3 regions of the Enterococcus sp. AZ163 genome follow, and region 3 is predicted to be linked to each of the others. Evidence: riboswitches for the same ligand, from Rfam matches in the RefSeq annotation. Region 3 holds a riboswitch; each other region holds the start of a gene.
What was found. A riboswitch is a leader RNA that binds a small molecule or an ion and turns the genes downstream of it on or off. The one in region 3 is predicted to bind magnesium.

Region 1 (4,439 bases), 420 kb from region 3:
CAATGGATGAAGAGGGAATGCAGATCGAGGCATTAGAGCAATTGATTCTAGCCAAAAGAGTTAAGTTAATTATCGTAAATCCGACATTTCAAAATCCCACTGGCAACACCATGACTTTGAAACGTCGCAAACAATTAATTGCTTTGAGCGAAAAATACCAGCTGCCAATTGTAGAGGACGATGTTTTTGGTGAACTAAACTTTTTACAGCTTCCCCCTTCACTGAAATCTTTGGCTCCTCACCAAGTGATTTATTTAGGGTCACTGTCAAAAATTTTCGGTTCCTCCATTAAGATCGGTTGGATTGTTGCCGATCAAAGTCTGATTCAGCGTTTATCTGAGGCTAAACAAATGATGGATTTCTCTATTAGCGTTTTCCCTCAAGTAGTCGCGTATACGGCACTGACCGATCAGTCCTTCGAAACTAATCGTCAAGAGCTGATTGACACTCTCAAACATAAGAGGGATTGTTTCTATAGCTGTGCCCAATCAGTTTCCAGCGATTGGCAATTTGAAGAGATCGACGGAGGACTTTACGTTTGGCTGAAGTGGCGTCACCAAAAGTTGACTCGCAAAGATTGGGGTCTTTTTTTACAAGAAAAGCTCTTGGTAGCTCCCTCATTTCTCTTTAGTAATGATACAATGGCTATGCGGGTGAATTATTCCCGGATGACAGAAGAGGAGTGTTACATCTTTTTTGTTAAACTGCAAAAGATATCAGAAATTATAGGAGGTCGTAAGTATGAAAGAGATAATTGAAGTATTAAATAATCATCGTACCTATCGGGATTTTGATGAGAACTATCAATTGCCAGATGAGGATTTACAACAAATATTGGATGCAAGCCGTCAAGCACCCAGCTGGATGAATGGTCAAATGTACAGCATCATTGTAGTCAAGAACCAAAAACTTCGCCAAAAATTTGTTGAGCTTAATCCAGGTAATCCTCATATGCTGAAAAGTTCGGTTTTCTTATTGTTTGTTGCAGATTTAAAACGCACACAGAAAGTAGCAGAGCATTATCAAGTGGACTACTCAATTGCTGAAGGAATCGATCCACTGATCACGGCTGTCACTGATACTGCACTAGCTTTGCAAAATGCTGTTGTTGCAACTGAAGCATTAGGACTAGGTAGCGTGGTAGTGGGCAGCATTCGTAAAGATATAAAAAAAATCAGTGAATTACTGAACCTTCCCGACTACGTACTGCCAGTGGCTGGGTTAAGTATTGGTAAGCCTACTATGGAAATGCGTATTAAGCCACGCTTACCGGAAAAAACAGTTGTTCATTATGATGGTTATCAAGAGTATGATTACGGAGAAATTGAAGCGTACGATCAAACCATGGAAGTTTTTGCTGAAGCCCGAGAAACTAAATTGTGGAGTAAAAAGTTTGCGGATTATTTTAGTAATAAGCCAAATGTTACCATCGATGAATTTGTGAAAGAACAACGTTTGTTAAAAGAATAAAAGCTTGAAGAATTGTTACTATCTCTTCTCTTTTTAAATAGGGAGACCCAGAGAACATACTGTTCAACTTCTTTTCAAATTCTCACATAAGTTGCTCTTTTTGTTGACACTCAGTGCTATCTTTACTATAGTAAAAGTGGAAATTGTATAAATTGTTAGGTGAGGCTCCTATATGGACACAAGCTGCTGCCGCGAAAGAATCGAGAGACTCTTAGTTGGTGGAACAGGAATCATCGTGAAGGTGATTCATAACGCAGCTGACAGATAAAACTGTCTACGCCCTATAGTGCTAAAGCTCGACGATGACCGTGATTATTTTTGCGCGCGCTCATTATCGAGCGCGCGCTTTTTGCTTTGCCAATAAAGAAAGGACGGTGATGAGTCATGGACTATCCAGATGAGAGTCGACCGAAAATAGTTAAAAATGTAGGGAAGACACTGATTTTCTCTGCTGGTAGGAGGAAATATGATGATGAACAAAAAGAGCCTCATCACACGAAAAATAAGTAAAGATCAAGCGTTGAAAAAACTCGCATTATTACCGGATCGTGATTTGTTCCTGAATCTGCGAACATCTTTAAACGGATTATCAGAAGAAGATGCTAAAGCGAGACTGGAAGAATATGGTCCCAACGAAGTATCGGCTCAAAAGCCAACCCCTGCAATCATTTTGTTTCTTCAAGCATTTAATGATTTGTTTGTTTATGTATTGGCCTTATTAATGGTTGTCTCTTTTTTGACTTCTGATTATGAAGCAGCTGTGGTTATGGGAATAATGATTTTAGCCAGCGTGCTGATTACCTTTATTCAAGAATATCGTTCACAAAAAGCTAGTATTGAATTACGAGAAATGATCGAGAATACGGCCGCAATTACGCGTGAAGGCCAAACAAAAGAAATTCCAATGGATGAAGTGGTGCCGGGAGACATTTTAACTTTAGCAACTGGAGATATGATTCCAGCAGATGCAGTATTAATTTGGACGAAGGATTTATTTGTGAATCAGTCTTCTTTGACTGGAGAATCAATGCCAGTTGAAAAGTCTGCTTCCGTTGCTTCAGATGATGAGAACAATGCATTGGATATGTCAAACTTAGTTTTTATGGGAACGGACGTATTAAGTGGACAAGGTCGGGCAATTATCTTAAAGACTGGGCAACAGACTTTCTTTGGCGACATTGCGAAAAATGCCACAACCAAACGCGGCAAGACAACCTTTGATGTCGGTTTAGCCCGTGTCAGTAAAGTATTGTTGCGCTTGATTATGGTACTTTTCCCATTAGTGTTCTTAATTAATGGCATCACAAAAGGTGATTGGAGCAATGCATTTTTCTTCGCTATCGCTGTAGCAGTGGGCTTAACGCCAGAAATGTTACCAATGATTGTCAGCTCTAATTTAGCAAAAGGTGCCTTGACCTTGTCGAAGCATAAAGTGATTGTGAAAGAATTACCATCTATTCAAAATTTGGGTAGTATGGATGTCTTGTGTACGGATAAGACAGGAACCATCACCGAAGACCGAGTAGTATTGGTTCAGCATCTTGATCCTTTAGGTAAAGAAAACACTCAAGTATTGGATTTGGCCTTTCTGAATTCGAATTACCAAACAGGTTGGAAAAATCTGATGGACATTGCTGTGATTAATTACTATGAAGAAGAAAACCGGCAAGTGCCTTTTCAGTCGATTCAAAAAATTGACGAAATACCTTTTGATTTTTCTCGTCGCCGATTAACTGTCGTAGTAAAAGCTGATGAGCATCAATGGATGATTACAAAAGGTGCTGTTGAAGAAATGGCTTCTATATGTAAATATGTTGAAATTGATGGAGAGGTATTGGAATTTACTGAAGAACTGCATCAGGAATTACAGCAGGTTAATGAACGCATGAATCGTCAAGGGATGCGGGTGATCACAGTAGCTATAAAAAGGGATGCTCATGATGAAGCAGTTTATAGCACAGAAGACGAAAAAGATATGACTCTAATTGGATTCATGGGCTTCTTGGACCCTGCAAAAGAATCTGCAATTACTGCTATCTCTTCTTTACATGAACATGGAGTGGATGTAAAAGTTTTGACGGGTGACAACGCAATTGTAGCTCAAAAAGTTTGCCAAGATGTTGGAATTGATGCGGATAAATTTGTTCTAGGTAATCAAGTGGATCAGATGAGTGATGAAGAACTACAACAGGCTGCAGATAAAATTCACTTATTCGCTAAATTGAATCCTATGCAAAAAGCTAGAATTATTGAATCCTTACAGACAAAAGGTCACACAGTTGGCTTTATGGGCGATGGTATTAACGATGCACCTGCATTACGAAAAGCCGATGTAGGCATTTCAGTAGATACTGCTGCGGACATTACAAAGGATGCTAGTTCAATTATTCTTTTAGAAAAAAGCTTGGATGTACTAGAAAGTGGTGTAATCGAAGGCCGCCGAGTATTTAGTAACATGATGAAATATATTAAGATTACCATCAGTTCCAATTTTGGAAATGTGTTCTCAATCTTAATTGCTAGTGCTTTCCTACCATTTCTGCCAATGCTTTCTTTACAGTTGCTATTGCAAAACTTGATCTATGATTTTGCTCAACTGACTATACCTTGGGACAACGTAGACGACGAGGAATTATTAACACCAACGAAATGGGAAACAAAAGGACTAATGAAATTCACTGTTTGTATCGGTCCAGTCAGCTCCATTTTCGATGTGATTACTTTCCTAGTTATGTGGTTTGTATTTGGGGCAAATACGGTAGCAAATCAAAGCTTATTCCAAACCGGCTGGTTCATGGTTGGATTAGCTACGCAAGCTTTAGTCGTACTGATGGTAAGAACCCGAAAAGTTCCATTCATTCAAAGTCGACCTTCCTTGCCAGTTTTTAGCAGTATCATGGCTGCAGTCGTTTTAGGAATGATTATTGTTTTATCACCATTCCGCGAACAATTTGAATTTGTGCAATTAC
Region 2 (4,439 bases), 1.4 Mb from region 3:
ACTCAAAAAAGGCAACGGAATACCCGTTAACGGCAAAATTCCAATGGCTGCACCGATATTTTCTACTGTCTGGAATAATAAGGCAAAAACCAAACCTACTGAGAAATATAAGCAGCCGCGATTATTGGTTTGAATTCCAGCCGTCAGCATCTGATAAAATAGATAGAAATACAAAAACAGAACACCGCTGCTGCCAATAAACCCAGCTTTTTCTGCAATAACAGTAAAAATCATATCTGACTCACGTACGGGAACATAGATGGAGACCAATTCACTAGGTTTTCCGGCAAAACCACCCGCTGCCACGGATAGCATACTGCGAACCTGCTGGAAAGAAATCGAATCCTGATACTTGAAAGGATCAATCCAGGCCTCCACTCGATTCAGTTGGTACTCTTTAAAATGTAGAGTTTGCAAGATTACTCGTCCCCACTCAGTGAAGACAAACAACAGCAGACATCCCCCCAACATTGCTAATGTTCCTGCTCCAGCTAATAAGATCCGTTTATCTACACCCACTACAATAAACAAAGCTGCCAAAACACAAATAAACACTAAGCTGGTTCCAAAATCCCGTTGCATGAACATCAACAAAAAGGTTGGTAAAGCAATGGCCAAACTTTTTATTATATACACCCCATCCTCTTTCAAGGAATGCGGCCGACCTTCTTTTTCGTACTTCAACGTAAAATGTACGAGCATTAATATAAAACTGATTTTCACCATTTCTGAAGGCTGCAGCGACAACGGTCCGATTCGCAGCCAACGTTTAGTTCCTGTCAACAGATACATTGCTGGGTCATAATACCATTGCAGCAGCAACATGATGCCTAAGGAAAAACTATACCAAATAGGTGCAAACTTAACTAAAAATTGAAAGGGAATCCGTCGCATAATCAGCAACGCTCCAAAAGCTAACACGCTAAAAATCAGCTGCTTAAAAATGACTGGCTGAACGGCTCGACCATCCAGCAAAGCTGCCTGATATTGTACCCAAACACTTAAAATGAGAAGTAAAAAGATCGGCAGCAATAAGGCATCATTCCACTCTTTGCGCTTCACTTCTTCACCTCCTTTCCCTAGCTGAGATATTCAATGCAACCCCAAGACTGACCGAAAGAATCATATAGCTGGTTCCACCATAACTGAGAAAGGGTAATGGAATCCCCGTCATAGGAATTAAACCTAGTGTGCTGGCTACGTTAATACTCGTCTGCACCAGCAGCAAAGTCCCAATCCCCATGACGATTAATGCAGCCTGATGATTTTGGCAATGGGTGCTCAGCCAAAACAGCCGCAGACAAATGACAAACAAAAGCAGAAGCAAAAACAAGGCCATAATCATCCCTAATTCTTCGACGATAATTGAGAAAATAAAGTCGGTTTCTGCTTCCGGCAAATAACCATTTTTGGTGATGCTATTGCCGATTCCCCGACCAAAGAATCCGCCATTATACATGGCATAATAGGAATTGCTCATTTGATACCCTGTTCCATTGACATCAGCAAAGGGATTTCCCGCAATCGCGATTCGTTCATACACATGTTGAAACAGGTGTGGCAGTAAATCATGACTCCCCAGCAGCAGCACAATTCCAGCAGCTACCAACACGCCAACTACCGCTGCAAAGCCTAGAATCAGTCCAACATCGACTGGAATCGCCGCTGCCCAGAAAAGAACTCCTGCCACAAGTAACAGAATCAAGGCTCCAGTTACTTTAGGCTGAATAAAAACCAGCGTTGCCAAAAACAGAGTAACTAAAATGGGCGCCCGCAATTCTTTTTTTGATTGCAATGGATTACGAAAGTAATAGCTTAAGTAAAAAATTAGAGCAATATTAGCCAATTCCGAAGGCTGAAATTGAATCCCGAAAATCGAAATCCAGCGCTGAGCCCCATTCACCGTTACTCCAAAAAGATGTACCTTCACCAGCAGCAAAAGCAAGGCCGAACAACCTAAAAGAATTTGGGCTACTCCTAATTTCAGAAAGTGCTGCAGTTTAACAGAATAGGTTAGAGCTAACGCGCCCCAGCTAAGAATTACGAAGACTAGCTGGCGATAAAATAAACTTCGAGGATTCGCACCGGCGATCATGAGTCGATAAGAACTTGCGCTGAAAACCTCTAAAAGACCGATGATAGACAGGACGGCATAAGGTCCAATAATCCACCAATCGATCTTTTTTACATTTTGCATTGCTTCACCTCCCTTCGACAAAGTTAGGTGAAAGCGAGCGGTTATTTCTACTAGTTTTAAAATTCATACAAAAAGGTCAGAAACCTTTTCGAACAAGAATTCTGACCTAGTGTCATCTCATCGTCCGAGTTTTAGCACTATACAACGTAAAGATTCTCATCTTAGCTATTTTGGAAAAAGCCTTAATCCGACAATTCCTGTTTTACCCATTGGCATCTTTCGATGTTTCTGAGCAATAGCTTATGTTTGTATAGGAGCCTCACCTAACAAGTTATATTGTTTTATTTTCACGATCCAATCTTACTCTTTCCAACAAGAGGCTTGCAACCAAAATTCTAGTTTTTTCACTTAATTTACTTTTTCTTAATAACATCCAATTAGATACAAAAGAACAAATACTGAATAAAACCTTCCAGATACTAGCTTTTTACTTACGGAGACTCCTCGGATTGTTTCTTTCAGCTAATTCCTATATACACCAAAAAATTTTCTAAAAATGACCTTTTTTCCAAAAATCAGTTGCAATTACGGTCATCTAAAAGTACCATTCTTGCTGCGATGAAAAATAGTTTTCTTTTCCAAGCTATTTCCCTTAAACATAAAAAACAAGAGCATATAATTAAAAGAACAACAATTATTTTAACATTCAATTAGTATCACCAAAAAATTGTTGTTAAACAAAAGAACTGACGGCTCTTATCATTCTCATGAATTTACCTTCAGTCCTTTGATTTATAATGAACAGTTATTGATTGCTTTTTTGTTTTTGTTTGGTATAGATGAAATAACCCAAGAAGCTTAAGACTACCGCCGCCAGAATTCCGATAATAATATACAGCCAATAATTCGTGCCTTCTTCAACCTGGAAAACTTGGTTGTTCACTGCACTAGCTTCCTTTTTCGTAATCTCAAATGGTTCGTTAAACTTCCAATTGTGGCCAGCGTCATCTTCTACACTTAGCTCCAAGCGATACTTTCCAGCAACCAAAGGCTTCGTATCTCCTGCTTCTCCATTGAATAAATGTAAATCAAAGCGAGATGATGGCGCTATACCGCCATCTTCAATTGTACGAGTGATCACTGGTTTAGTGCCATCTTCAGCATAAACATCGGCCGTCAATGATGCCTTCTTAATATTGATCGGTGTAGGATTTTCCATGGAAACAATTAGACCAGCATTATTTGTCAATTCCTTCGCCTTAATCCCTTTGTATTGTAAATCAGGTTCCACTGGCTGATCATTTTCAGAAAGCATTAGGCCGATCACATAGGCATATTCACTAGAAATCTGATCCTTGGGCTTTTCTTCTTTACCAAAGTCCTTCTTCACCTGAATTCCACCCAGTAAGATACCATCAAAGCTTTCTTTAGGCACGGTAAGATCTAGAGACACAACACCCGCTTTTTTGGCAGGAATCGTCACTTCTTTCGGATACTTAACATAGTCTGAAATTGGTTGTTGATTGATGGAGTCTTTTGGGATGTCAGTATTTCCATAATCAATCGTCAGATTCCCACTGGTTTGGGCTGTATTTACTTCAATAAAATAGCGTTGCTCTTGATCTGAGTAGTTTTCAATTTGAAGCTGGATTGTCTGTTTCTCCTCTGGTTTTACTCGCAAATCAAAGAAGGATTTCCCCCGGTCTAATTGATTGTCCGGCAGTATGGGAGCTACGCTGTAGTCGACACCGGGATCAGCGGCCGCAGCAGGTGAGCTAAACATAAACATTGCGCATCCAGTGATAAGTAAATACATCATAATGGCTCTCATTTTTTTCACTATCTATTCCTCCATTTTGGTTAGATCTTTCTTGTATTTTCTATGTAAAAAAGACCATCTAAGTCACTAAGCAGTTACGTGACTTAGATGGATTTTACGCAAATTTATTCAGCTGAAATAGCTGTAAAAGTAATAGTACCTGCGTATGTTTGGATATTTAAGTTGTTGTTAGCAATTGTCAAAACAGGATCAGCCAAACTATATGCTTTAGTCCCTACTGGTGTTTGGCCAGAGTTTTCAGTTACCACTGTTCCTTCGGCAGTTAATACTTCAACATCACCAATTTTTAAAGAAGTTCCGATGTTATCAAGCTGAGTTGCTTGAGCATTTACTTTCCAAGAAGATGCGGCTACTGCGCCTTCCCAAGCTGCTTTTGAGTCATCAATTTCAGTTTGCGTTACATCCGCACCCGCTGTAACACCTGAAATTGTGTTCAAGGCTGAAGTAATGCTGCCTTGAGTT
Region 3 (4,439 bases):
ATCATCCAATAAAAAATAACTTTAAGTCCTCAAGTGAAAATGACAGCGAGTCATTTCTAATTATGGGCTTAGACAACACTAATGAAAGAAAATTGGGTACGACAAGAACTGATGCTATGATGATCATTACGTTAAATAAAAAGGATAAAAAAATCACCTTTTGCAGCTTGCCTAGGGATAGTTTTGTTCCAATAATTGCTAAAAACTATCATGGAAATCAACGGATTGAAGCTGCCTACACCTTTAACGGTCCCGCTGCATCTGTTAATACAGTAGAGAAACTATTTAACATTCCAATAGATCATTATTGTGTATTTAATTTCTTATCTTTCATTAACTTTATTGATGCAATTGGAGGAATAACTATTAATGTAAAGCAGGCATTTGATGGTGTGACTAAAGACGGACCAGGGGCAATTCATTTTGATGAGGGAACACAACATGTGGATGGCACAAAAGCTCTTTCTTATGCTCGAGAACGTCATAGCGATAACGACATCATGAGAGGGTTTCGCCAACAAGAAATTATTCAAGCCGTTGGAGAAAAACTAAAATCAAAATCAACTATCAAAAATCTAACAAAAATTATCGACTCCTTTGATAATAACATCCAAACAGATATTACAACCGATCAGCTTCTAGCATTATTAAAAAACGGTTTGACCTATGAGAACTATCAAAAGCAACAACTAACTTTTGATTGGCGAACCTTTAGCAATCAAAACCGCAGCATGGTTGAACTTTATCCGGATAGCATCCAATACGTAAGCCATGAGTTAAGAGTGAGTCTGGGCATTGATAAAAAAGATGCCCGTGACAAGAAAGATTTCGTCTTCCACACGAATGGTCAATATCTTTATCAAAGTGATTACTCTGTACAAGATCCAGATTCTGAAGATCAAGAATCAACCTCGCTCTATGGAAATACTTATATAGGAACACCCGGTAATACTGAAACTGGCGAATTGCCTATTGTTGAAACAAAAAATGGTTTTGTTCCTTGATCGGTAAACTATATTCTTTTAGAAAAAGAGTACGATCTAAAAGTTCTCTACAAAATAGAAAATCTGAAGGTGAAATACTTGATACCAACATCAGTATTTCACCTTCAGATTTTCTGTTTTGTTCACAAGTTCTTCTTTCATAGTCTGACAAGCTTGGCCACATCGATCAACTTCCAATCTCTTATAGCATTGCCTTTCGTATGTTGAAATTTTTTTGCTATAATTCAGGTTACGTCTGCACTATCATGTGATAAATAGATACCGCAAACAGAAAAAAATCAATAAAGAAAACTGTGTTTTTGTCCTTCCTAACTTAAATTCACTGATAACCTATGCTTATTTTCAATTCCTGTTGTCTTGTCCTTCGATTTCAGCAAATACTTCTTTTAAATATTCTTCAACGTCTCCAAGATTAAATAACTGATCATTGTTTCTATTTTTATATAGATAATAGTCTATTTCCATTTCGTTGGGTAAAGAAAAGAATTTAATAGTATCGCTTGATAGCAACTCTTTTTCGGCTGCATGAATTACTAAAAATCCTCTATTTTCATTTATCCACTTTTGAACTCCCAAACTATCATGGCAATAAAGAAACTGAGGAATAATGTTGAAAAAAACAGCTATTTTTTGAGTTAATTGTCTGTGTCCTAATTGATCCGTCAAAATTATAAAGGGCCTTTTTTCTAAATCCTTAGACGTAATTTCACTTAAATCACTTTTTACTAACGATTCATGTGCAACAATCAAAATCTTTGAATGGATCAATAAAGCTCTTTCTAATTGAGAATCTTCAACTAGGCTATTTGTAATTACGAAGTCTAATTCTCTTCCCTTTAATCTATTTAACAGATCCAATGGCGCGGCATTAATATAGTTTATAGGATACCTTTCTCTTTTTACTGTACATTCATTCGCTTCAAATATTAGGACCGACTCACTCACCCCTACTCTAAATATAGGCTGGTCAATTCTTTGATATAAAGGGAATTGAATTTTTTTAACTTCTTCTAATATTTTTTCAACCGCAGGTAGAATTTTTTCCCCACTCTCACTTAACATCAACCTTTTCCCTTGCCGAACAAATAAATCATATCCAAGTTCATTTTCAAGACTTTTTAAAGCAGAGCTCAAAGATGATATGCTGACATACAATTCTTGAGAAGCCTTAGAAAGACTGTTGTACTTGGCAATAACGTAGAAATATTCTAATTTTTCAATTGACATTTTCACCACATCCCAGCGTCTTTACTTTAGGTCAACCTAATTTTGCACCCAATTTGTATTATAAACAAGGAAACTTTTTTTATAACTTACGTTCTTTAATTGGTGTTAACTTTTGGAATAAGTTTTCAGATAGATTATCGTTGATTTCTCGAAAACATTTCCTTCCGTTTGAAAAATGACAAATTATTTCCTCTCCACTTGGAGAAACATTCTATTCCATTATTTTTGAAAGTTTTTACACAAAAAGCGAAAAGTATCAAAGACCCTTATCTAATAACAATAGGTACTGCTAAAAAGTACCAACAACAAATTTTTAGTTGTTTTATTCTATTTCGCGAGTATTATAAATTTGCACAACAAAATAGAATCATATTAGGTGAGGTTACTCTGAAGAACACAGGTTATCGCTCGGAAATGTCGAGAGACAGTAACGAGTAAAGCAGGGATTGTCGAATTAAGGCTTTCCTAAGATAACTAGAATTTATTTTCTTACGTCTCAGAAAGCCAAAGCTCAATTACGTGATTACTTATCATCTTTTCTTTTTTGAGTAACCTCCTAATATGATTATTTAGGAGGTTTTTATTTTGAACGTTTTAAAAGCACCAATCACCAAAAAATCTACTCTCATGAAAGCTCTTGGAAACACTACTATAATAGTCATTCTCACCTTGTTTCTATTTATTATGGTTTTCTCGAGTATAAAAATGAATCGACCTCTTAATAGTTTGCCATCAGAGGATTTTTTATCAGTAGCCAGACCTCAAAATGACTTTCTGGCGATAAGCAATCTCTTCTATTTTTCCATTCGCACGATGTTTCGAATGATTGTCGGGATGGCCTGGTCTTTCCTCTTTTCTTTTATTTTTGGCATTTTGGCAGCAAAAAATAAAACGGCTAGACAGATTATTTTACCATTAGTCAACTTTTTAGAATCTGTTCCGCTATTAGGTTTTTTAACCTTTACAACAACTGGCTTACTTGGCCTATTTCCAGGAAATGTGATGGGGTTAGAATGTGTCGCAATTTTTGCAATTTTTACAGGGCAAGCTTGGAACATTATGCTGACACTTTATCAAATAATGGAAGTCGTTCCTTCTGATTTGCTCAATGTGACCGATCAATTCAAGTATAATCCTTGGCAAAAATTTTGGCGACTTGAGTTTGTTTATTCGATTCCAGGATTGCTATGGAATGTGATCATTTCGCAAACTGCTGCCTGGTTTGCCTTAGTAGCCAGTGAGCAAGCTTCTGTTGTATTGTCAAAAGAGAAGACACTCTTTCTACCTGGGATTGGTTCCTATATTCAGGTAGCATTAGACCGCGCAGATTTTAAAGCATGCTTATGGGCTATCTTGGCATTACTGCTTAATGTTGTAATCCTTAACTTCTTAGTTTTTCAACCTTTAGTCAGGGCTACCTACTATTTCAAGTATGAAGCGGATATCGAAAGTTCAATTCCACCAAAATCATTGGTTTATCAGTTGATTCAGCATGCTTCTATAACTAAATATTTTTCAAGAGTATTTGCTAATTTTAGTTTTTTCTGGATTTATAAACTGCCTAATATCTGGTATTTCCTTAAGCTGGATTGTCTGTATAAAAAAGTAGCGAAGCTTCGAAATTTTTTCAAAACTCTTTGGTATGTTCTCTTAGCTATTTTAATTATAAATTGGTCAATCAAACTTTATTATTTCTTGCCACATCAGGATTTTAGTTTAATTCCACAATTGATGCTGGATACCACTTTACGAGTAACGTTAGCGATGATTGTTGCTGGATTGATTTTCATACCATTAGCGGTTTGGGTTGCCAGCGATAATCGCCGATTGAATGTTGTTCAACCAATTGGACAAGTAATAGGTTCGATCCCTTCAAATATCTATACGCCGTTCATCGTTATTTTCATAAGTATTGGTTTTAACAAGCTAGAATGGTGGACTTTGCCGCTCATCATGGTAGGTTGCCAATGGTACTTTTTTTTCAATGTTATTGCTGGTTATTTAGCAATTCCTGATGAGATTCGTGATGTAACAAAGATATTTAAGCTTTCTAAATGGCAATGGTGGGTTAAGTATCTCATCCCGTCTATTTTACCTTACATCATTACAGCGATTATCAATGCTGCAGGTGCAGCATGGAATGCAGACATCGCTGCTGAAAGCATTCAATGGGGAAAAAAGCAAATTGATGTCACAGGATTAGGTCAC

Region 1: it holds a riboswitch for magnesium, as region 3 does, so the genes downstream of both, mgtA (magnesium-translocating P-type ATPase) here and IGI46_RS14460 (ABC transporter permease subunit) in region 3, are expected to answer to the same signal.
Region 2: it holds a riboswitch for magnesium, as region 3 does, so the genes downstream of both, IGI46_RS07600 (FtsW/RodA/SpoVE family cell cycle protein) here and IGI46_RS14460 (ABC transporter permease subunit) in region 3, are expected to answer to the same signal.

Annotation. Positions count from the first base shown of each region.
Region 1 covers NZ_JBIPAO010000001.1:2,594,677-2,599,115, forward strand. The annotation lists gene IGI46_RS12340 (PLP-dependent aminotransferase family protein) at 1-758, shown strand, start outside; gene IGI46_RS12345 (nitroreductase family protein) at 742-1,470, shown strand; M-box (ykoK) riboswitch at 1,615-1,785, shown strand; gene mgtA (magnesium-translocating P-type ATPase) at 1,943-4,439, shown strand, end outside.
Region 2 covers NZ_JBIPAO010000001.1:1,596,334-1,600,772, reverse strand. The annotation lists gene IGI46_RS07605 (FtsW/RodA/SpoVE family cell cycle protein) at 1-1,062, opposite strand, end outside; gene IGI46_RS07600 (FtsW/RodA/SpoVE family cell cycle protein) at 1,067-2,197, opposite strand; M-box (ykoK) riboswitch at 2,307-2,475, opposite strand; gene IGI46_RS07595 (DUF916 and DUF3324 domain-containing protein) at 2,943-3,968, opposite strand; gene IGI46_RS07590 (hypothetical protein) at 4,082-4,439, opposite strand, start outside.
Region 3 covers NZ_JBIPAO010000001.1:3,012,680-3,017,118, forward strand. The annotation lists gene IGI46_RS14450 (LCP family protein) at 1-1,004, shown strand, start outside; gene IGI46_RS14455 (LysR family transcriptional regulator) at 1,347-2,231, opposite strand; M-box (ykoK) riboswitch at 2,593-2,760, shown strand; gene IGI46_RS14460 (ABC transporter permease subunit) at 2,859-4,439, shown strand, end outside.